Linked DNA regions of Solwaraspora sp. WMMA2065. The main gene of each other region encodes a partner of the protein of the gene in region 2 in a complex. Links are inferred from orthologs where the notes say so. Each region holds a gene or a part of one and is shown on either strand. Other genes may lie near its edges. The genes, in order: rny and O7610_RS11440.

Region 1 (9,820 bases), 2.2 Mb from region 2 along the record:
CCCGATGAAGGTACGCCGGGAGAAGGCGTCGGTGGTCCGCGAGCGGGCACTGCAACTGCTCGACCGGGTTGGCATCGCCAACCAGGCGGACAAGTTCCCGGCCCAGCTCTCCGGCGGTCAGCAGCAGCGGGCGGCGATCGCCCGGGCGTTGGCGATGCAGCCCAAGGCGATGCTGTTCGACGAGCCGACCAGCGCGCTCGACCCGGAAATGGTCGGCGAGGTGCTGGACGTGATGACCTCGCTGGCAGCCGAGGGGATGACGATGGTCGTCGTCACCCATGAGATGGGCTTCGCCCGGCACGCCGCGAACCGGGTCATCTTCATGGCCGACGGGCAGCTGGTCGAGGACGCCCCGCCCACCGAGTTCTTCACCAACCCGCGCAGCGACCGGGCGAAGGACTTCCTGTCCAAGATCCTCACCCACTGACATCCCGCTCGAGGACGAGTTTCATCCAACGTGGAGTCGGCCGCGACCCGGCGGGCTTCCCATCGTGAAGGAGAAAACTGAGCAATGCGTATGTCACGTATGGCGGCGGTAGCCGCAACTGCCGCGTTGGCGGTGTCCATGGCGGCCTGCGGCGACAGCGGCGGGGACGGCTCCGGCAGTGAGAACCCCGACGTGGCGACGCCGAGCTTCGAGGCCGGTACCACGATGGCCGAGCTGAGCGAGGCCGGCACCATGACCGTCGGCACCAAGTTCGACCAGCCCGGCTTCGGTAAGCTGGGCCTCGACGGTGAGCCGGCCGGCTTCGACGTCGAGATCGCCAAGCTGATCGCGGCCGAGCTGGGCATCGCCGCCGACGACATCGAGTACGTCGAGGCGCCGTCCGCGGTCCGCGAGGAGCTGCTGGAGCAGGACCGGGTCGACATCGTGGTTGCCACTTACACGATCAACCCCACCCGCAAGGAGCGGATCGACTTCGCCGGCCCGTACTACGTCGCCGGCCAGCACATCATGGTCCGCGCCGACGACGAGTCGATCACCGGGCCGGAGTCGTTCGAGGCCGGGGACAAGAAGATCTGCTCGGTGCAGGGTTCGACGCCGGCGGAGAACATCCAGGAGTACCTGGCGGATGTCGGCGAGCAGCTGGTGCTCTTCGACGTCTACGAGAAGTGTGTGGACGCGCTGCGCGGCGGTCAGGTCGACGCGGTCACCACGGACAACGTGATCCTGCTCGGCTTCATCGCCGACAACGAGGGCGACTTCAAGCTGGCCGGTGAGCAGTTCACCGAGGAGCCGTACGGCATCGGGGTGAAGAAGGGCGACGACGCGTTCCGCGACTTCATCAACGACACCCTGGAGAAGATCTACGACGACGGCTCGTACGCCGCGGCGTGGGAGTCCACCGCAGGTGCCTTCGACGACAACACCCCGACCGGTCCCGCGGTCGACCGCTACTGACCGTCGAAGGTCGCCCCTGATCGATCCCGGCCGGCCCGGCGCAGTCAGCTCCGGGCCGGCCGGTCGCCCAGGTGGACGGTTCGCAGAAGGGTCTTTCGTGTGAGAGTGCTCGTCGACCACTTCGACGTCTTCGTCGGAGGTTTCTGGCTCACCCTGCAGCTGTGTCTGCTGTCCGCGACCGGCGCGCTGCTGATCGGCACGCTCGTCGCGATCCTGCGGATCTCACCGGTGCCGCCGCTACGCTGGCTCGGCGGGGCGTACGTGACGGTGCTGCGCAACGTGCCGCTGACCGTCGTGATGTTCTTCTCGGCCTTCGGGTTGCCCGCACTCGGGTCGAACGCCGACTTCCTGCGGATCCCCGGGCTGAGCATCGTGTTCAGCCGGCTCGGCATCGACCTGCCGTACTTCCGGTTCGCGATCATCGCGCTGAGCGTCTACACCGGTGCGTTCGTCTGCGAGGCGATCCGCAGCGGGATCAACGCGGTGCCGCCCGGTCAGGCGGAGGCCGCCCGCGCGATCGGCCTGACCTTCACCCAGAACCTGCGGTACGTGGTACTCCCCCAGGCGTGGAAGGCCGCGATCGTCCCGCTGGGCAGCGTCATCATCGCCATGATCAAGAATTCGGCGCTGGCCGGCTTCTTCGGGGTGGTCGGTGACCTGTCCAACTCGGCGCAGAACCTGACCAGCGCCCTCGGCGAGCCGATCATCCCGGTCTTCGTCGGCATCTCGATCGGCTTCCTGATCATGACCGTGCCGCTCGGGCTGCTGCTCGACCGGGTCGAGGCCCACCGGGCGGTGGCCAGATGACCGCCCCGTCCCCCGCGAGCGCCGCAGCCGTCACCGGAGGAACCACGCCATGAGCCAGCAGCAGAGCGTGTTGTACGACGCCCCCGGACCACGGGCCCGACGGGTCACGCTGATCGTCAGCGTGCTGTCGGCCCTCGCCGCCGTCACCGCCGGGTACTTCCTGGTCTACCGGCCGCTGGCCGAACGCGAACAGTTCACCATGGAGAAGTGGGGTCCACTGATCGACCCCGGCAACGAGGTGTTCGGTCAGGTCTGGACACTGCTCGGCGAGGGGGTCACCGCCACGCTGACCGCCGCCGGCCTGGCGATCGCGCTGTCGTTGCTGTTCGGCACCGCGCTGGCGGTGCTGCGGATCCAGCTGAAGGCGCTGCTGCGCCGCCGGTTCACCGGGCTCGCCACCTCGTTCGCGCTGGCGTTGCGGGCGCTGAGCTGGCTGCTGAACCTGGTGACCCGGTTCTGCGTCGAGGTGTTCCGCGGCCTGCCGGTGGTGATCACGATCTTCTTCGTCGCCCGGGGCCTGCCGGACCTCGGCCTGGAGATCGTCCTCCCGTTCGGCCACGAGATGCTGCCGTACCTGGTGCTGGGTCTGACCATCTACAACGGCGTGGTGATCGCCGAGATCCTGCGCTCCGGGATGGAGGGTCTGCCGTCGGGGCAGCGCGAGTCGGCCGCCGCGATCGGGCTGACGTCGTTCCAGACCACCCGGATGATCCTGCTGCCACAGGCGTTCCGGATCATGCTGCCGGCTCTGATCAGCCAGCTGATCGTGGTGCTCAAGGACACCTCGTTGGGCTTCATCATCGGCTACCAGGAGACGCTGCTGGTCGGCCGGACGATCATCCAGAACCTGCGTAACCCGATCCAGGTGTATCTGGTGATCGGGGTGCTGTTCATCGCGGTCAACTACGCGCTGTCCAAGCTCGCCGAGTCGGTGCAGCGGCGGCTGGCTCAGGGCCGGCGGACCAGCGCCACACCCCAGCCGCCGGCGGCACCGGCGTCGACGGTGGCCGGCCAACAGACTGCGGCCGGCACCGGCGGCAGCGCCACTACCGGCGGCACGGCTACGTCAGGCAGCAGCTAACCGGACGGCCCGCCCGTTGACCGGCCGTCCGGCCGGTCAACGGGCGATCTCGGTGACCCGGGACTCGCGGACCACGGTCACCCGGATCTGCCCCGGGTAGGTCAGCTCCTCCTCGATCTGCTTGGCCACGTCGCGGGCCAGCACCGCGGCACCGATGTCGTCCACGTCGTCCGGCTTGACCATCACCCGGATCTCCCGGCCGGCCTGCATGGCGAAGACCTTCTCCACGCCGATCTTGCCGGCGGCGATCTCCTCGATTCGCTCCAGCCGCTTGACGTACGCCTCCAGGCTTTCCCGCCGCGCGCCGGGACGACCACCGGAGCACGCGTCGGAGGCCTGGGTGAGCACCGCCTCGACGGTCTGCGGCGGCACCTCGTTGTGGTGTGCCTCGATAGCGTGCACCACCTCTTCGGATTCGCCGTACTTGCGGGCCAGGTCGGCGCCGATCAGCGCATGACTGCCCTCGACCTCGTGGGTGAGCGCCTTGCCGATGTCGTGCAGGAACGCGCACCGCTTGATCAGCGGGACGTCCAGACGCAGCTCGGCGGCCATCACCCCGGCGATGTGCGCGGTCTCCACCAGATGCTTGAGCACGTTCTGGCCGTACGAGGTCCGGTAGCGCAGCCGGCCCAGCAGGGTGGCCAGCTCAGGGTGGATCTCGGTGATGCCGACGTCGACGAGCGCCTCCTCGGCAGCCCGGTGGCACAGCTGCTCCACCTCCTGCCGGGCGGTCTCGAAGACCTCCTCGATCCGGTGCGGATGAATCCGGCCGTCGAGCACCAGTTTCTCCAGGGTGAGCCGGCCGGTCTCCCGGCGTACCGGGTCGAAGCAGGACAGCAGGACCGCCTCGGGTGTGTCGTCGATGATCAAATTGACCCCGGTGACGGACTCGAACGCCCGGATGTTGCGGCCTTCGCGCCCGATGATCCGGCCCTTCATCTCGTCGCCGGGCAGATGCAGGACGCTGACCACGCTCTCCGCGGTCTGTTCGCTGGCGACCCGCTGGATGGCGTCCACCACGATGTGCCGGGCCCGCTGGTCAGCGGTGTTGCGGGCGTCGGCCTCGATGTCGCGGACCAGGATTGCCGCCTCCCGTTTGGCCTGGCCCTCGATCGCTTCAACGAGCTCACCCCGGGCCGCCTCGGCGGTCAGCCCGGCGACCCGCTCCAGCTCGCGCTGCCATCGCTCCTCGGCGGCCGTCAGGTCCGCCTCCCGGGCGGCCAGGGCTGCCTTGCGCTCGGCGAGTTCGGCGGCGGTGGCAGTCAACCGGCGGTCCCGCTCGGCGACCCGGTCGGCTTCCTCGGCGTGCTGACGTTCCCGCTCGTCCATCCGCTGGCCGCGCCGGTCCAGCTCGGCGGACTGCTCCTTGACGGCCCGGGAGAGCATCGCGATCTCCCGCTCGCCGCTGCGCCGGGCCGCTGCCCGGACCTGCTCGGCTTCGGTCTCGGCCTGCCGGTGGGCCCGCTCCAGGATGGTGTCCGCCTCGGCCCGGGCGGCGTCGAGCACTCGACGGGCCTCGGCCCGGGCGGCGGTCGCTTCGGCCTTGGCGGCGGCGGCGTCGGTACGGGCCGCAGCGGCGGCGGCCTTGGCCTGCTCGACGGCGGAGGACGCCTCGTCGGCCGCGGTACGCAGCGCGGCGAGGGAGCGTTCCTGCCGGTCGCGGGCGGCGACGAAAGCCGGGTCCTCCTCAACCGGCGTCGCGGCCGCCGGTGTGGTGAGCCGGCGCAGCGTGCGGGCACCGAGCGCGAGGCCGGCGAGCACCAGGCCGGCGAGCACGACGACCGCGGCGAAGAGCATCCACTCCAGCCCGGTCATGCCGACCCTCCGAGCCTACCGACACTCGCGTGTCCCGCCGGCTTCCTGCGCTGCGCCACGACCGCCTCCAGTCCGCCGTCGGCCTTCCCGGAGGCTTCTCGCTCCGGCGCCGGCCACGGCTATGGGAACACCCGACCGTGGCGGCTGACCAACGACCAGACAGCACCGACGTGGGTGCGGGCACGATCACGGCGAAAGCGGCCGTTGTGCGTGCTGTCGCCGCCGGACCGGCCTGTCCGGTTGCGGCATGTCTGGCTACTGAACTGCTGCTGCGAAGTGATGCCGTACTGTTATGCGATCTATGTTGTGCGGTTAGCCTGCGACGGGTCGGTTGTTCGTCTGTAACGCGAGGCTAGGTCGCGAGGGGCCGTTCGGTCAAGAAGTCATGATCAGACCGACAACGGAACGTAGGGCATCGGCCCACTCACAGGCAGCATATCGCGCTCAGGACGCGCCGGGATGAGTCGGAAATTTGGCGCATCCCGCAGGGGATGGTGTCCCGTCAGGTGGACCAGGGCTACTCAGCATCCGGGTCGGGAACCTCGCCGATCAGTGCCTCGGCATCCACCGCGTCGGTGAACTGGGCGGCCTCGGCGGACCGGACGGCCAGTGCCTCCCGGACCACCGGCACAGCTACCCCCGCCGAGTAACCCTTGCGGGCAAGCATCGCGACCAACCGTCGGAACACCACGTCCGGAGCACCCCGGGCGGTACGCAGCTTGCGCTCGACAAGCTCCGTCGCGGTGGCCCGCTCGGTCGACTCGTCCAGCCCGTCCAGCGCGTCCCGGGCAGTCTGTGGATCCACGCCACGCTGACGCAACTCGGCGGCGAGGTTGCGCCGGGCCAGCCCTCGACCGTGGTGCCGGCTGGTCACCCAGGCTTGGGCGAACGCCGCGTCATCGATCATCCCGACCTCGTCGTACCGGTCGAGGACCGAACTGGCCGTGGCCTCGGAGATGCCGCGTCGCCGCAGCACTGCGGCGAGCTCCGCCCGAGTCCGAGGGCGGACGGCGAGCTGTCGCAGACAGATGTCGCGGGCCTGCTGCGCCTCGTCCACCGGCTGCCCACCGCCGACCGCGGCGGACCCGGTGGTGCGGCCGTCGCGCTCAGCGGTGGGGTCTGCGAACCCGGCGGTGGGGTCGGCCGGCCGGCTGCGGCCGGCACGGGAGGCGCGTGGACGGGGCGGAGCCGCATCCCAGCCCCGGCCCGTCCGTGCGCCGCGTCGTCGCCCGGCCATCCGGATCAGAAGTCGACCGGCGGCAGCTCGGGCCCGCCGGCCTCGTCGGCACCGAGCGCGCCGACGCCGAGCTTCTCCAGGATCTTCTTCTCGATCTCAGCCGCCACGTCCGGATTCTCCCGGAGGAACTCCCGGGCCTTCTCCTTGCCCTGACCGAGTTGGTCGCCCTCGTAGGTGTACCAGGCACCGGACTTGCGGATGATCGACTGCTCGACGCCGACGTCGATCAGCGAGCCCTCCCGGGAGATGCCCTTGCCGTACATGATGTCGAACTCGGCCTGCTTGAACGGCGCGGAGACCTTGTTCTTGACGACCTTGACCCGGGTCCGGTTGCCGACCACGTCGGTGCCGTCCTTGAGGCTCTCGATCCGTCGCACGTCGAGCCGCACCGAGGCGTAGAACTTCAGCGCCCGGCCACCGGTGGTGGTCTCCGGCGAGCCGAACATCACGCCGATCTTCTCCCGCAGCTGGTTGATGAAGATCGCGGTGGTGCCGGTGCTGTTCAGCACACCGGTGATCTTGCGCAGCGCCTGGCTCATCAGCCGGGCCTGCAGACCGACGTGGCTGTCCCCCATCTCGCCCTCGATCTCGGCACGGGGCACCAGGGCCGCGACCGAGTCGATCACGATAATGTCCAGCGCGCCGGAGCGGATCAGCATGTCGGCGATCTCCAGCGCCTGCTCACCGGTGTCCGGCTGGGAGACCAGCATGGCGTCGGTGTCCACGCCGAGCGCCCTGGCGTAGTCAGGGTCGAGCGCGTGCTCGGCGTCGATGAACGCCGCGATGCCGCCGGAACGCTGGGCGTTGGCCACCGCGTGCAGGGCGACCGTGGTCTTACCGCTGCTCTCCGGGCCGTAGACCTCGACCACCCGACCCCGGGGCAGGCCGCCGACGCCGAGTGCAACGTCGAGCGCGATGGAGCCGGTGGGGATCACTGCGGTCTGGATCACCGGCCGCTCGCCCAGCCGCATCACCGAGCCCTTGCCGAACTGTTTGTCGATCTGAGCCAGCGCCAGATCGAGCGCCTTTTCCTTGTCTGGCACTGCCGCCATTGCTGCCACCCCTACGTTCGCCGACTTCCCAGGCGTCCTGGCCGAGCTTCTCGTCACCCGGGTCACGCTAGGCGCTGGGTCCGACAGAAAACAGCCGACGGGCCGCAACCTGTGGATGAGCACCTAGCTGTGGACAATAGCCGAACAGATGTACGAGTGGAAAACCAGACACGCCCACGAGTTTCACCACCCAAAGCATCCATTGGACCGCAAAGAGTGAATTCAGCTACGCGAACGCACGCCCGCCAAGCAGAGGTACCCCGTCAAGCGGAGGCACGACCAGCCGACAGGAGTACGACCGACCCGACAAGCGACGCGCGACACACAGGCCGACTCCGGTTGCCCCGAGACACTTCCAGTTCTGATGTCACCGGTGCTCTGATGCACCGGTGACATCAGAGCCCAACCAACACCCGACAACCGGGACAGTGACACTATGCGCATTGACTGAGGCGTACCGTAATCAACAGGTCGTGAATCCCAGCTCGACCGGCTCGCGATCAGCGCAACCGGCCAGGGACCCGGTCGGGATACGCGGCGCAGACCGCCCGCCAGACCACCGCCGTCTCCTCACCCGCCGCCAGTGCCTGGGCGATGGTGCGCCCACCCAACTGGGCCAGTACCTGATCGGTGGCGATACTGCGGGCGTACGCCGGCCCGAACGCCTCGTCCAACCGGCCCCAGAAGTCCGTCAACCGCATCCCTGCCTCCTTACTGCTTCGACGGAGCCGGCACCGGGCGCAGCACCAACCCCAGCAGCGGCACCGTGGCCAGCGCCGACAGCAACGTCAGGACGCCGTAACCGGACAGCCCGACGATGATTCCGCTGACCCCGCCGGCGAACGCGCCGGCCAGACCCATCACCAGGTCCGACAGGCCTTGCACCGACGGACGGACGTCGACCGGCACCGACTCCGACAGCAGGGTCGAGCCCGCGACCATGGTGCCCGACCAGCCGAGCCCGAGCAGCACCAGCCCGATCACCAGGCGTACCGGGTCGTGGCCGGCGGTGCCCGCCACGGCACACGCGGCCAGCAGCAGCCCGACCCCACCGACGATCACCGGCCGGCGACCGGCCCGGTCGGTGAGCCAACCTACCACCGGCGACAGCGCGTACATCCCGGCGATGTGCAGGCTCAGCACCAGCCCGACGGTGCGCAACAGATCACCGCCGGTGTGCCCCATCCCGATGTGGACCGGCGTCATCGCCATCACCCCGACCATCACCAGGTGGCCGACTGCGACGGCGCAGACCCCGAGCCGCGCGGCGGGCCGGGCGGCTACCACCACGAACGCGGCCCGCAGGCCTCGGCCGGACCTGGCCTGCGAAGCCCGGCCGGACTGCACCGGGGCGGTCGCCGCAGCGGGGCCGGCGATCCGCCGGGCGGTCAGCAGCGGATCCGGTCGCAACAACACCAGCACCAGCAGCGCGGCCAGCAGGAACGCCAGCGTACTGACGGCGAACGGGCCGGCCAGCGGCGGCAGCCCGACCCCGCTGGCCGACCGGTCGGCCAGCCCGGCCAGGTTGGGGGCGGTCACCGCGCCGACCGTGGTCGCCCAGACCACCAGCGACAGCTGCCGGCCCCGACGACGCGGCTCGGTGAGGTCGACCGCCGCGTACCGGGCCTGCAGCCCGGCAGTCGTCGCCCCGCCGAACAGGACCATGCCGACGAACAGCAGCGGCACCCAGCGCCCCGCGGCGGCGGCCACCACCAGCACCGCCCCGGTCGCACCCGTCAGGTAGGCGAAGACCAGACCGGGTCGGCGGCCGTGCCCGTTCATGATCCGGACCACGGGTACGGCGAGCAGCGCCCCGCCGACCACTGCGGCGCTCTGCGCCAGGCCGGAGACGGCCACCCCGCCGAGCTCGGCGGCGAGCAGGCCACCGACCGAGATCCCGATGGTGACGCCTACGCCGCCGATCATCTGGGTACCGGCGAGCAGCCGCAGCGTACGGCGTTGGATGCGGGTGACGTCACCGGATGGCGGCGGGTCGGTCACCGACGACGGTGCAGTGAGCGCGGTCATCGGCGTACCGCCTGGGTCGGGCTGCCCCGATCGGCGAGCAGTCTGCGGGCGACGCCGAGGTCGGTGACCAGCCCTCGGAAGGCGATCTGCTGGGCGTCGGCACGCAGCACCGCAGAGGGATGGATGGTGGCCACCAGTTGCGCCGGACCCACCGGAAACTCCTCGGCCCGTTCGGCCGAGGCAGGCCACGGCAACGGTACGCCACGCGAGCGGGTCACCCGGAACGCCGGGCCGAGCAGTGCCCGGGCCGCGGTCGCGCCGAGCACCACGACGACGTCCGGGCGCAGCATCGCGAACTCGGCAACCAACCATGGCCGGCAGGCCACGATGTGCGCCCGGTCCGGGGTCTGGTGGATCCGTCGACCGCCGCGCGACACGAAGCGGAAGTGCTTCACCGC
Region 2 (9,724 bases):
GCCAGGTCGGTGTCCCGGTCGCCGGCGAGGGTGTCCAACCAGTCGGCGGTCCGGGCGTGCCGGGCGACCCGTTCGTTACGGGGCAACCGCTGGTAGCAGACGTCGCGGACCAGCACGTGGCGGAACCGGAACTCGGGTTGCTGCGCCATCGTCGAATCCGGCTGTTCGTGGACGAAGTCGCGCTGCTCCAACCGGCGCAGCGCCCGGTCGACCAGCTCCACCGGCTGGCCGAGGGCGGCGGCGACCGCGCCGGGCCAGAACTGCACCCCGACCACGGCGGCGGCGAGCAGCACCGCCCGGTCGGTGGCGTCCAGCAGATCCATCCGGTTGGCGATCACCCCGTGCACACTGTCCGGGATCGGCAGCCGTCCGCTGCGGGTCAACGCCCAACCACGGCCGCTGCGCCGCAACGCCCCCTGCTCCATCAGCATCCGCACGTACTCGTGGGCGTAGAGCGGGTTGCCGTCGGCCACCTCGATCAACGGGCCGAGCAGATCGGCCGAGAACGGCGCCGCGCCGAACATGTGCGCGTACAGCGCGGCCACTCCGGTGTCGCGCAGCGGCGGCAGGGTGATGGTCAGCGCGCCCGGGGTGGTGCCCGCCCAGGCCGGCTCACGGCTGGTCAGCTCGGGCCGGGCGGTGCACAGCAACAGCAGCGGCACCTGCCGGGCGGAGGCGCCGAGCAGCTCGACGAAGCGCAGCATCGCCTCGTCGGCCCAGTGCAGGTCCTCGAAGACCAGCACGGTCGGCTGCCGGGCGGCCAGGGCGAGCAGGAAGCGCCGCCACGCCGACTCGGTCTCCTCGGCCGGCAGGTTGCGGTGCGGCAGCCCGACCAGTGGGCGCAGCGCGTCGACCAGCCGGTCCGCCTCCGGCCCGACCAGCCCCTGGACCCCGGCGGCCAGCTTCTGCTCGGCGACGGTGGCCAGGTCGGTGTCGAGGATGCCGGCCTCGGCCTTGACGATGTCGGCGAGCGCGGCGAACGTGACGTTCTCCCCGAACGGCGGGCAGCGCCCGATCCGCCAGGTGACCGGCTGGTCGACCAGGCGTTCGGTGTGCCGCAGCAGCTCCCGGACCAGCCGGCTCTTGCCGATGCCGGCCTGGCCGAGCAACGTGAGCACCTGGGGCCGCTGGTCGCGGATCGACCGGTACAGCGCGTTGACCAGCAACCCCAACTCGTGTTCGCGGTCGATCAGCGGGGTCGCGTCGGTCTGCCGGTCGGCCGGCACCGGACGCAACGGGGCCAGCGCCAGCCACACCTCGGTCGGTGACGACCGTCCGCGCAGCGTCACCGCCGGTTGCGGATCGTAGCGGATGGCCTCCTTGGTCAGCCCGTGCGTGACGCCACACACCAGCAATCCGTCGGTCGGTGCCACCGACTGCATCCGGGATGCGGTGTTGACCACGTCGCCGGCCAGGAACGCCTGGCCACCGTCGCGGGCCGCACCGGTGTCGACCAGCGCCTCGCCGGTGGCCACGCCGATACGGAACCGGAGTCCCTCGCCGGCGGAAGCGGTGAACTCGGTCAGGGCGCGGCGCAGGTCGAGCCCGGCCCGGACGCAGCGCAGGGCGTCGTTCTCGGTGGCCACCGGCGCACCGAACAGCGCCATCACCGCGTCGCCGATGTACTTCTCCACCACCCCGCCGTACTGGCCGACGACCCGACGCGCGATGGAGAAGAAGTTCGTCTGCATCCGCCGGACCTGTTCGGGATCGACCCGTTCCACGTACGGCGTGAAGTTGATCAGGTCGATGAACAGGACGCTGACCCGACGTCGGTCCTCCTGACTCGGCTCGGTCGGCCGTCGGCCGCCCTGCGGCTGCCCGCAGGAGGTGCAGAAGCTCGCGTCGGCCGCCAGCGGGCGTTCGCAGTGCGCGCAGACAGGGATGAGCGCCGTACCGCAGCCGCCGCAGTAGCGGTCGTCGTCGGCCGCGGTCCGGCCACACTTTTCGCACGGGGCAGCGATGCCAGCCTCCTCGCGGGAACGTCGAGTCGGGAGCCTACTGTCGCATCTGGCCACCTGCCCTGGCCAGCGGCTTCGCCTGGCCGGGCGTGGTGGTGCCGGACCCGACCTGCCGGGGTGGCCGGACTCACAGGTCACGGCGGGTGCGTCAGGCCGAGTATCGCCGGTGCGGTCAACTGTCCAAAACCGGGCTGTTGGCTAATGGACAGTCCATCTACGGGTGGTACCGGGCTACATTCATCTGGCCAGATCAGACCGAGCAGGGGAGTCCTGACATGGTGTACGTCAAGTTGGAGCAGGACTGGACGGATCCGTCCGGGGCCAGCCACGGCGCGGGGGAGATGATCGATCTCGACGCCGGCACGCTGGCGAAGTTGCAGGAGGAGGGTGTCGTGGCCGAGGAGTGGATCGGTCCGACCGGGGAGAAGGTCGGCACCAACTGGATCGGCCCGACCAGCAGCCAGCCCTGACGGCGGCAGACGTCAGACCCGGCGGTACGCGCGCCACGCGCGTGCCGCCGGTTTCGTCCTCAGCGGTCGGCCACTCCGGCTCAGCGGTCGGCCATCCCGGCCCGGCGGCGCAGCGCGGCCACGTCGGTCACCACGATCCGCCGACCCTCGGTACGCAGCCAACCTCGGTTGCTGAACGATCCGATCGCCTGGTTGACGCTCTGCCGGGAGCCACCGGCCATCTCCGCCAGTTGGCTCTGGTTCAACTCGATGGTGATCATCGGTGCCTGGCTCTCCCCGGCCAGCCGGACCAGCGTCTTGGCCACCCGACCGGGCAGATCGAGGAAGACGTGATCGGCGTTCTGCTCGGTGAGCCGGCGGATCAGCCCACCGAGCGAGCGCATCACCGCGTCGAGGATGCGCGGGTTGGAGTGCACCAGATCCATGAACGCGCCCCGGGACAACGCCAGCGCGGTGCAGTCCTCGATGGCCTCGGCGGACGCCGACCGGGTCGACGCGTCCAGCAGCGACACCTCGCCGAGCACGTCGGGTGGGCGGACGACGGACAGCACTGCACGTTCGCCGGTCGGCGCGGTGCGGAAGACCGCGACGGCACCCCTCTTGAGCACGATGAGCGATTCGCCCGGGTCGTTCTCGACGAAGAGCAACTGACCCCTGCGGTAGGTGCGGGGTACGGCGGCAGCGATGACCCGTTGCCGGACCTCCGGTTCGAGCCCGGCGAACATGTCCACGCCGGTGAGCGCGTCACCCGGCTCCGGCAGGCGCATCTCCACGGTCCAACCCCTCCCCACCAAGGGCACCATCCCACCGGGGGCACCATCGTGCCCGTCCGGGGTGCATCACCCGACCCAGGCGAACATGAAATAGATACCGTTCGGACAACGGTGTCAACATCAGATCATGGCTGCCGTGTCGCGTGGTGTACACCCCCACAATCATTTCTGTGACAGTCCTGTGCCCGACAAACCGGCAGGCTAGCGGCCAGATCCACCGGCGGGTGGGGGCCGACACGGGGGCCCGGCGGATCCGGCCGTGGGGATGCGGTACCGGTCGGAGCGAGCTGGTCGACAGCGACGCTCCGGCCGGTACCCCGATGGGGGTCTATTTCCGGTATCGGCGAGGATGGCGGTAATGATCTACCGCTACTTCTACGACTGCGAGTTCATCGAGGACGGGCGCCTCGTCGACCTGGTTTCGATCGGTGTCGTCGACGAGCACGGCCGGGAGTTCTACGCGGTCTCTACCGAGTTCGACGGTGCCCGGGCGGTGCCGTGGGTGCGTCGTCACGTGCTCGACAAGCTGCCGTCACCGGCCGATCCGGCCTGGCGGTCCCGGTCACGGATCCGCGACGACCTGTACGCCTTCCTGGTCGCGCCGCTGCGCGACGGTTCGGCCACCGAGTTGGAGCTGTGGGCCTGGTACGCCGCGTACGACCATGTGGCGCTGGCCCAGTTGTGGGGGGCCATGCCGGCCCTGCCCCGGGAGATCCCCCGGTTCACCAAGGACCTGCGGCAGCGGTGGGACGACGTCGGTCGGCCGGATCTGCCGGCGTCGGCCGCCGACCGGCACGACGCGCTCGTCGACGCACGCCACAATCTCGCCCGCTGGCAGGTGATCTGCCGGGCGTACCTGCGGTGACCGGGCCACCGACGGTCCGGTGATCCTCGGGGTCTGCTCGCCCGGTCGCTGGCCGGGCCGATAAAGTGCGCACTGACGGCCCGCCCCGGGCCGGCAATGATGCCGACGGTCTGACCGGACTTCGTTCCTGGGGCTCGAGTGGGTCTACCGCACAGTTTCCTGGAGGATGAGCGGATCATGCGTATCGGCGTGCTCACCGGCGGCGGCGACTGCCCCGGCCTGAACGCAGTGATCAGGGCGGTGGTGCGCAAGGGCGTCGCCAGCTACGGTCACGAGTTCATCGGATTCCGCGACGGCTGGCGCGGACCGCTGGAGGGGCTGAGCCGGCCTCTCGGTATCGACGAGGTACGGGGCATCCTGCCCCGGGGTGGCACCATCCTCGGTTCGTCCCGGACCAACCCGTTCAAGATCGACGGCGGGGTCGAGCGGATCAAGGAGAACCTGGCGTCCCAGGGCGTGGACGCCCTGGTAGCGATCGGCGGCGAGGACACCCTCGGCGTCGCCACCAAGCTGCACGAACTCGGCGTCCAGGTGGTCGGCGTGCCGAAGACGATCGACAACGACCTCGGCGCCACCGACTACACCTTCGGCTTCGACACCGCGGTCAACATCGCGATGGAGGCCATCGACCGGCTGCACACCACCGCCGAGAGCCACCACCGCACCCTGGTGGTCGAGGTCATGGGTCGGCATGCCGGCTGGATCGCGCTGCACGCCGGACTCGCCGGCGGGGCGAACGTGATCCTGCTGCCGGAGCGCGAGTTCGACGTCGAGCAGGTCGCCACCTACGTCGAGAAGCGCTTTCAGAAGCAGTACGCCCCGATCGTGGTGGTCGCCGAGGGCGCCCACCCGATGGAGGGCCAGATGGTCCTGCAGAACAAGGAGCTTGACTCCTTCGGCCACGTCCGACTCGGCGGCATCGGCCAGTGGCTCGCCGAGCAGCTGGAGGCCAAGACGGGCAAGGAGGCCCGGACCGTCGTGCTGGGGCACATCCAGCGCGGCGGCACCCCCACCGCCTTCGACCGGGTGCTCGCCACCCGGCTCGGCCTGCACGCCATCGACGCCGCCAACGACGGAGACTGGGGCAAGATGGTCGGTATCCGGGGGACCGACATCGTCCGGGTGCCGTTGGCCGAGGCGACCCGGGAGCTCAAGACCGTGCCACTGGAGCGCTACACCGAGGCCGAGGTCTTCTTCGGCAGCTGACGACCGATTTCGGGCCGGGATGGGCGGCTCTCGCCAGGGCGCCGCTCCGCCCGGTCCGGCGCGGTTCGGTTCGGTCCGGTTCTGGTTCGTCGCGGTTCGGTTCGGACCGGTTCGAGAGAGGATGACGTACGGATGTCTCCCGGCGCGCACAAGGTGGCCGTGATCGGTGCCGGCAAGATCGGCGAACTGGTCCTCTCCGGCCTGTTGCGGGCCGGCTGGCCGGCCGATCAACTGCTGGCCACGACCCGGCGGCGGGAGCGGGCCGAGGACGTCGCGGTGCGCTACGGCGTGTCGGTGGTGGACAACCACACCGCAGTGGCCGAGGCGGAGGTGCTGGCCGTGGCGGTCAAGCCGCAGGACGCCGCCACCCTGCTGGACCAGATCGGCCCCAAGGTGCCGGCGGACAAGCTGGTCGTTTCGCTCTGCGCGGGCCTGCCGACCGAGTTCTTCGCCCGCCGGCTACCGGACGGCACCCCGGTGGTACGGGTGATGACCAACACCCCGGCGCTGGTGGACCAGGCGATGACCGCCATTTCCGCTGGCCGGCACGCCACCGCCGCGCATCTGGCCCTCGCCGAGGAGATGTTCCAGCCGCTCGGTGTCACGATCCGGGTGCCGGAGACCCAGCAGGACGCGGTCACCGCGTTGTCCGGTTCCGGCCCGGCCTATTTCTACCTGCTGGTCGAGGCGATGATCGACGCCGGAATTCTGCTCGGGCTGCCCCGCCAGGTGGCGCACGACCTGATCGTGCAGACGGCGATCGGTTCGGCGGTGATGCTGCGGGACTCCGGCGAGCATCCGGTCAAGCTGCGCGAGGCCGTCACCTCGCCGGCCGGCACCACCATCTCGGCCATCCGCGAGCTGGAGAACCACGGGGTCCGGGCGGCGCTGCTCGCCGCCCTGGAAGCGGCCCGCGACCGTGCTCGGGAGTTGGCCGCGCAGCACGGCTGAGGTATTCATTCACGCTCACCCTCTTCCGCTGAACGTGTCGGTGTGGCTACCGTTTGCGACATAGGTGGTCGTAGGTGGCTCGACGGGAATGAAGCCCGCCGGAGCTGAGCGACCGCCGCACCGGCGTCGTGTCGTGACTTCCCCTGCGGCGACGTCGACAGCCGGCCCTGGCTGCCCCCCTGCGGCCGGCTGCCGGGCGCGTTCCGCCGACGCGCCCAGTGCCGCCGCCGGCGCACGGCGACCGGCGGCGGCCCGGGGCAGCCGTCCGGGTCAGTGGCCGTGCCGGGCGGTCAGGCCGCAGTCCGGCGGCCTTGTGTAACGGTCGGCCGCAGTCCTCCGGTGACCGGTCGACCCACGAAGAGTGGTGATGGACCATACTGGAGAACGTGTTCACCCTCGCCCAGGCACGCCACCTGATGGCAACCCTCCGTCCACGGATCGACGAGTTGGTCCTGCTCCGCGCTGACCTGGCTGAGTTGCGGGCGGATCTGGCGGCCGGATCGGACAGCCCGCACGGCGGTCTGGCCGAGGTGAAAGGGCTGGAAGCGCGGATCTACGGGATTCTCGACGAGCTGAACGAGCAGGAGATCCAGGTCAAGAGCGTCGCCCCGGTGCTGCTCGACTTCCCGGGCGAGCTGGACGACCGTCCGGTCCTGTGGTGCTGGCTGGAGGGCGACGGCGAGATCCGCTGGTACCACCGCCTGGAGTGCGGGTTCTCCGGCCGCCGCCGGATCTGAGCCCCGGGTTCGTCCCGCGCGGTCCCCGCTGCTGTCGGGATGACACCTGGTCGAGTCGCAGCCATCGAGATATCGACATCTTGACGAACTGGTCGATGTGTGAGTAGCGTCTCAGGCACTTTATGGAAAGTTTCCTAACTAAATGGGGAGACGCCTGATGAGAAGATCACTGCGCCGCGCCGTCTGGGCCGGGGCGCTGGCCGTGGTGACGGCTGCGGCGGCGGTGCCGGTCACTGCGGCGTTCGGCGCCGGCACCATCTCCGCCAGCTTCGTCGCCAGCTCCGACTGGGGTACCGGCCACGAGGTCCGGGTGACGGTCGCCAACGGCTCCGACGCCACCGTCGGCACCTGGCGGATCGAGTTCGACCTGCCGGCCGGTACCACCATCAGCAGCTTCTGGGACGCCGAGGTGACGCGCAGCGGCAACCGGTACACCGCGGTGAAGAAGAGCTGGGCCGGTGGTCTCGCGCCAGGAGCCTCGTTCAGCTGGGGATACATCGGCACCGGCGCCTTCCGGGCACCGCAGAACTGCACCATCAACGGGGTCTCCTGCGCAGGCGGCCCGGCCCCGACCACCGCGCCACCTCCGACGACGGCGCCGCCTACCACCGCGCCGCCTACCACGCCACCGCCGACGACTCCGCCCCCGCCGCCCGGTGGGCAGAAGGTGGTCGGCTACTTCACCCAGTGGGGGGTCTACGCCCGCAACTACCACGTGCGCAACATCCACACGAGTGGGTCGGCGTCGAAGATGACTCACATCATGTACGCCTTCGGCAACACCGCCGGTGGGCGCTGCGCCATCGGGGACAGCTACGCCGATTACGAGAAGGCGTACACCGCCGCGGACAGCGTCGACGGGGTCGCCGACACCTGGGACCAGCCGTTGCGGGGCAACTTCAATCAGCTGCGCAAGCTCAAGGCGATGTATCCGCACCTGAAGGTGATCTGGTCGTTCGGCGGCTGGACCTGGTCCGGCGGCTTCACCCAGGCCGCGCAGAACCCGGCCGCGTTCGCCGAGTCCTGCTACAACCTGGTCGAGGACCCGCGCTGGGCGGACGTGTTCGACGGTATCGACATCGACTGGGAGTACCCCAACGCCTGCGGCCTGACCTGCGACTCCAGCGGTCCTGCGGCATTCCGGAACCTGATCTCGGCACTGCGTGACCGGTTCGGGTCGAGCGCGCTGGTGACCGCGGCGATCACCGCGGACGGCAGCAACGGCGGCAAGATCGACGCGGCCGACTACGCCGGAGCGGTCGGCGACCTGAACTGGATCATGCCGATGACGTACGACTACTTCGGTGCCTTCAACGCGCAGGGACCGACCGCCCCGCACTCGCCCCTGACCTCGTACCCGGGAATCCCGCAGCAGGGCTTCTGGTCGGACGCGGCGATTCAGAAGCTGAAGAGCAAGGGCATCCCGGCGAACAAGCTGCTGCTCGGCATCGGCTTCTACGGTCGGGGCTGGAGCGGCGTCAGCCAGAGCGCTCCGGGGGGCACCGCCACCGGTCCGGCGCCGGGCACCTACGAGCAGGGCATCGAGGACTACAAGGTGCTCAAGAACACCTGTCCGGCGACCGGCACCGTCGGCGGCACCGCGTACGCCAAGTGCGGCAACAACTGGTGGAGCTACGACACCCCGGCCACCATCGGCGGCAAGATGAACTACGCCAAGGGGCAGGGCCTCGGCGGGGCGTTCTTCTGGGAGTTGTCCGGCGACACCGGCAACGGTGAACTGGTCAGCGCGATCCGCACCGGTCTCGGCTGAGGCTGAAACCACCACCCGCACGGGTGTCCGGGGGCGGCGGGTACGCCGCCCCCGGACACCCGGCTCGGGTCACCTGCGGTTGGCGTACTCCTGGTAGGCCTTGACCACCTCGGTGCTCGGCCCGTCCATGCGGATCACGCCGGACTCCAGCCAGATACTGCGCTCACAGGTGTCCAGAATCGACTTGTTGCTGTGGCTGACCAGGAAGACGGTCCCGGCCTCGGCCCGCAGCTCACGGACCCGTTCCTCGCTGCGCCGCTGGAACGCGGCGTCGCCGGTGGCCAGCGCCTCGTCGATCATCAGCACATCGTGGCTCTTCGCGGCGGCGATCGAGAACCGCAGTCGGGCCGCCATACCCGACGAGTAGGTCCGCATCGGCAGCGACGCGAAGTCGTCCCGCTCGTTGATGCCGGAGAACTGCACGATCCCGTCGTACTTCGCCCGCACCTCCGCCGGGCTCATCCCCATCGCCAGGCAGCCGAGCACCACGTTGCGTTCGCCGGTCAGGTCGTTCATCAGAGCGGCGTTCACCCCGAGCAGGGACGGCTGGCCCTGGGTGTATACCTTGCCCCGGCGCGGCGGCAGCAGGCCGGCCACCGCGCGCAGCAGGGTCGATTTGCCGGAGCCGTTGCTGCCGATCAGCCCGATCGCCTCGCCGCGGTGCGCCACGAAGCTGACGCCGCGGATGGCGTGCACCTCGCGTACCGTCGGGGCCTGCTTGCGGGTCGCGATCCGCCGCAGCGCCGCGACGGGGCTGTTGCGCCCGCCGCCGCCGGTGTTGATCCGGTAGACGACGTGCAGGTTGTCGACGATCACGGTGGGCACCCGGGTGTCGGCCCCGGAAGCCGGTGCGTCCAGCAGGTCAGCCACGGCCGTACTCCTCCTCCGCGCGCCAGAAGTAGATGAAGCCCACCACACCCATCAGCACGGCCCAGCCGCCGGCCGCCGGCCACAGGTACCCGGGCGGGCTGCCCATCGAATCCATCAACG

The links.
Region 1: O7610_RS11440 (region 2) and rny share a complex: the UniProt entries of both Bacillus subtilis proteins name them as parts of the possible RNA degradosome complex. The link is inferred for Solwaraspora sp. WMMA2065 from one-to-one orthologs.

The regions. Positions count from the first base shown.
Region 1 is NZ_CP128361.1:388,057-397,876, reverse strand. The notes cover bases 2,717-5,630. They hold rny (ribonuclease Y), read right to left. Parts: upstream 5,106-5,630; coding sequence 3,327-5,105; downstream 2,717-3,326. Other genes in these bases: O7610_RS01785 (regulatory protein RecX), read right to left, coding at 5,623-5,630; O7610_RS01795 (amino acid ABC transporter permease), read left to right, coding at 2,717-3,290. In the rest of the region: O7610_RS01810 (amino acid ABC transporter ATP-binding protein), read left to right, coding at 1-427; O7610_RS01805 (glutamate ABC transporter substrate-binding protein), read left to right, coding at 512-1,402; O7610_RS01800 (amino acid ABC transporter permease), read left to right, coding at 1,502-2,209; more of O7610_RS01795, read left to right, coding at 2,259-2,716; more of O7610_RS01785, read right to left, coding at 5,631-6,342; recombinase RecA, read right to left, coding at 6,348-7,394; O7610_RS01775 (DUF3046 domain-containing protein), read right to left, coding at 7,895-8,095; O7610_RS01770 (MFS transporter), read right to left, coding at 8,106-9,422; O7610_RS01765 (UdgX family uracil-DNA binding protein), read right to left, coding at 9,419-9,820. UniProt on the Bacillus subtilis protein: Endoribonuclease that initiates mRNA decay. Initiates the decay of all SAM-dependent riboswitches, such as yitJ riboswitch. Involved in processing of the gapA operon mRNA, it cleaves between cggR and gapA.
Region 2 is NZ_CP128361.1:2,539,871-2,549,594, reverse strand. The notes cover bases 3,443-6,260. They hold O7610_RS11440 (6-phosphofructokinase), read left to right. Parts: upstream 3,443-4,246; coding sequence 4,247-5,275; downstream 5,276-6,260. Other genes in these bases: proC (pyrroline-5-carboxylate reductase), read left to right, coding at 5,408-6,226; O7610_RS11445 (polyadenylate-specific 3'-exoribonuclease AS), read left to right, coding at 3,563-4,069. Outside these bases: O7610_RS11460 (ATP-binding protein), read right to left, coding at 1-2,018; O7610_RS11455 (hypothetical protein), read left to right, coding at 2,237-2,431; O7610_RS11450 (Crp/Fnr family transcriptional regulator), read right to left, coding at 2,512-3,204; O7610_RS11430 (DUF2203 domain-containing protein), read left to right, coding at 6,613-6,963; O7610_RS11425 (glycosyl hydrolase family 18 protein), read left to right, coding at 7,121-8,734; O7610_RS11420 (ABC transporter ATP-binding protein), read right to left, coding at 8,804-9,604; O7610_RS11415 (ABC transporter permease), read right to left, coding at 9,597-9,724. UniProt on the Bacillus subtilis protein: Catalyzes the phosphorylation of D-fructose 6-phosphate to fructose 1,6-bisphosphate by ATP, the first committing step of glycolysis.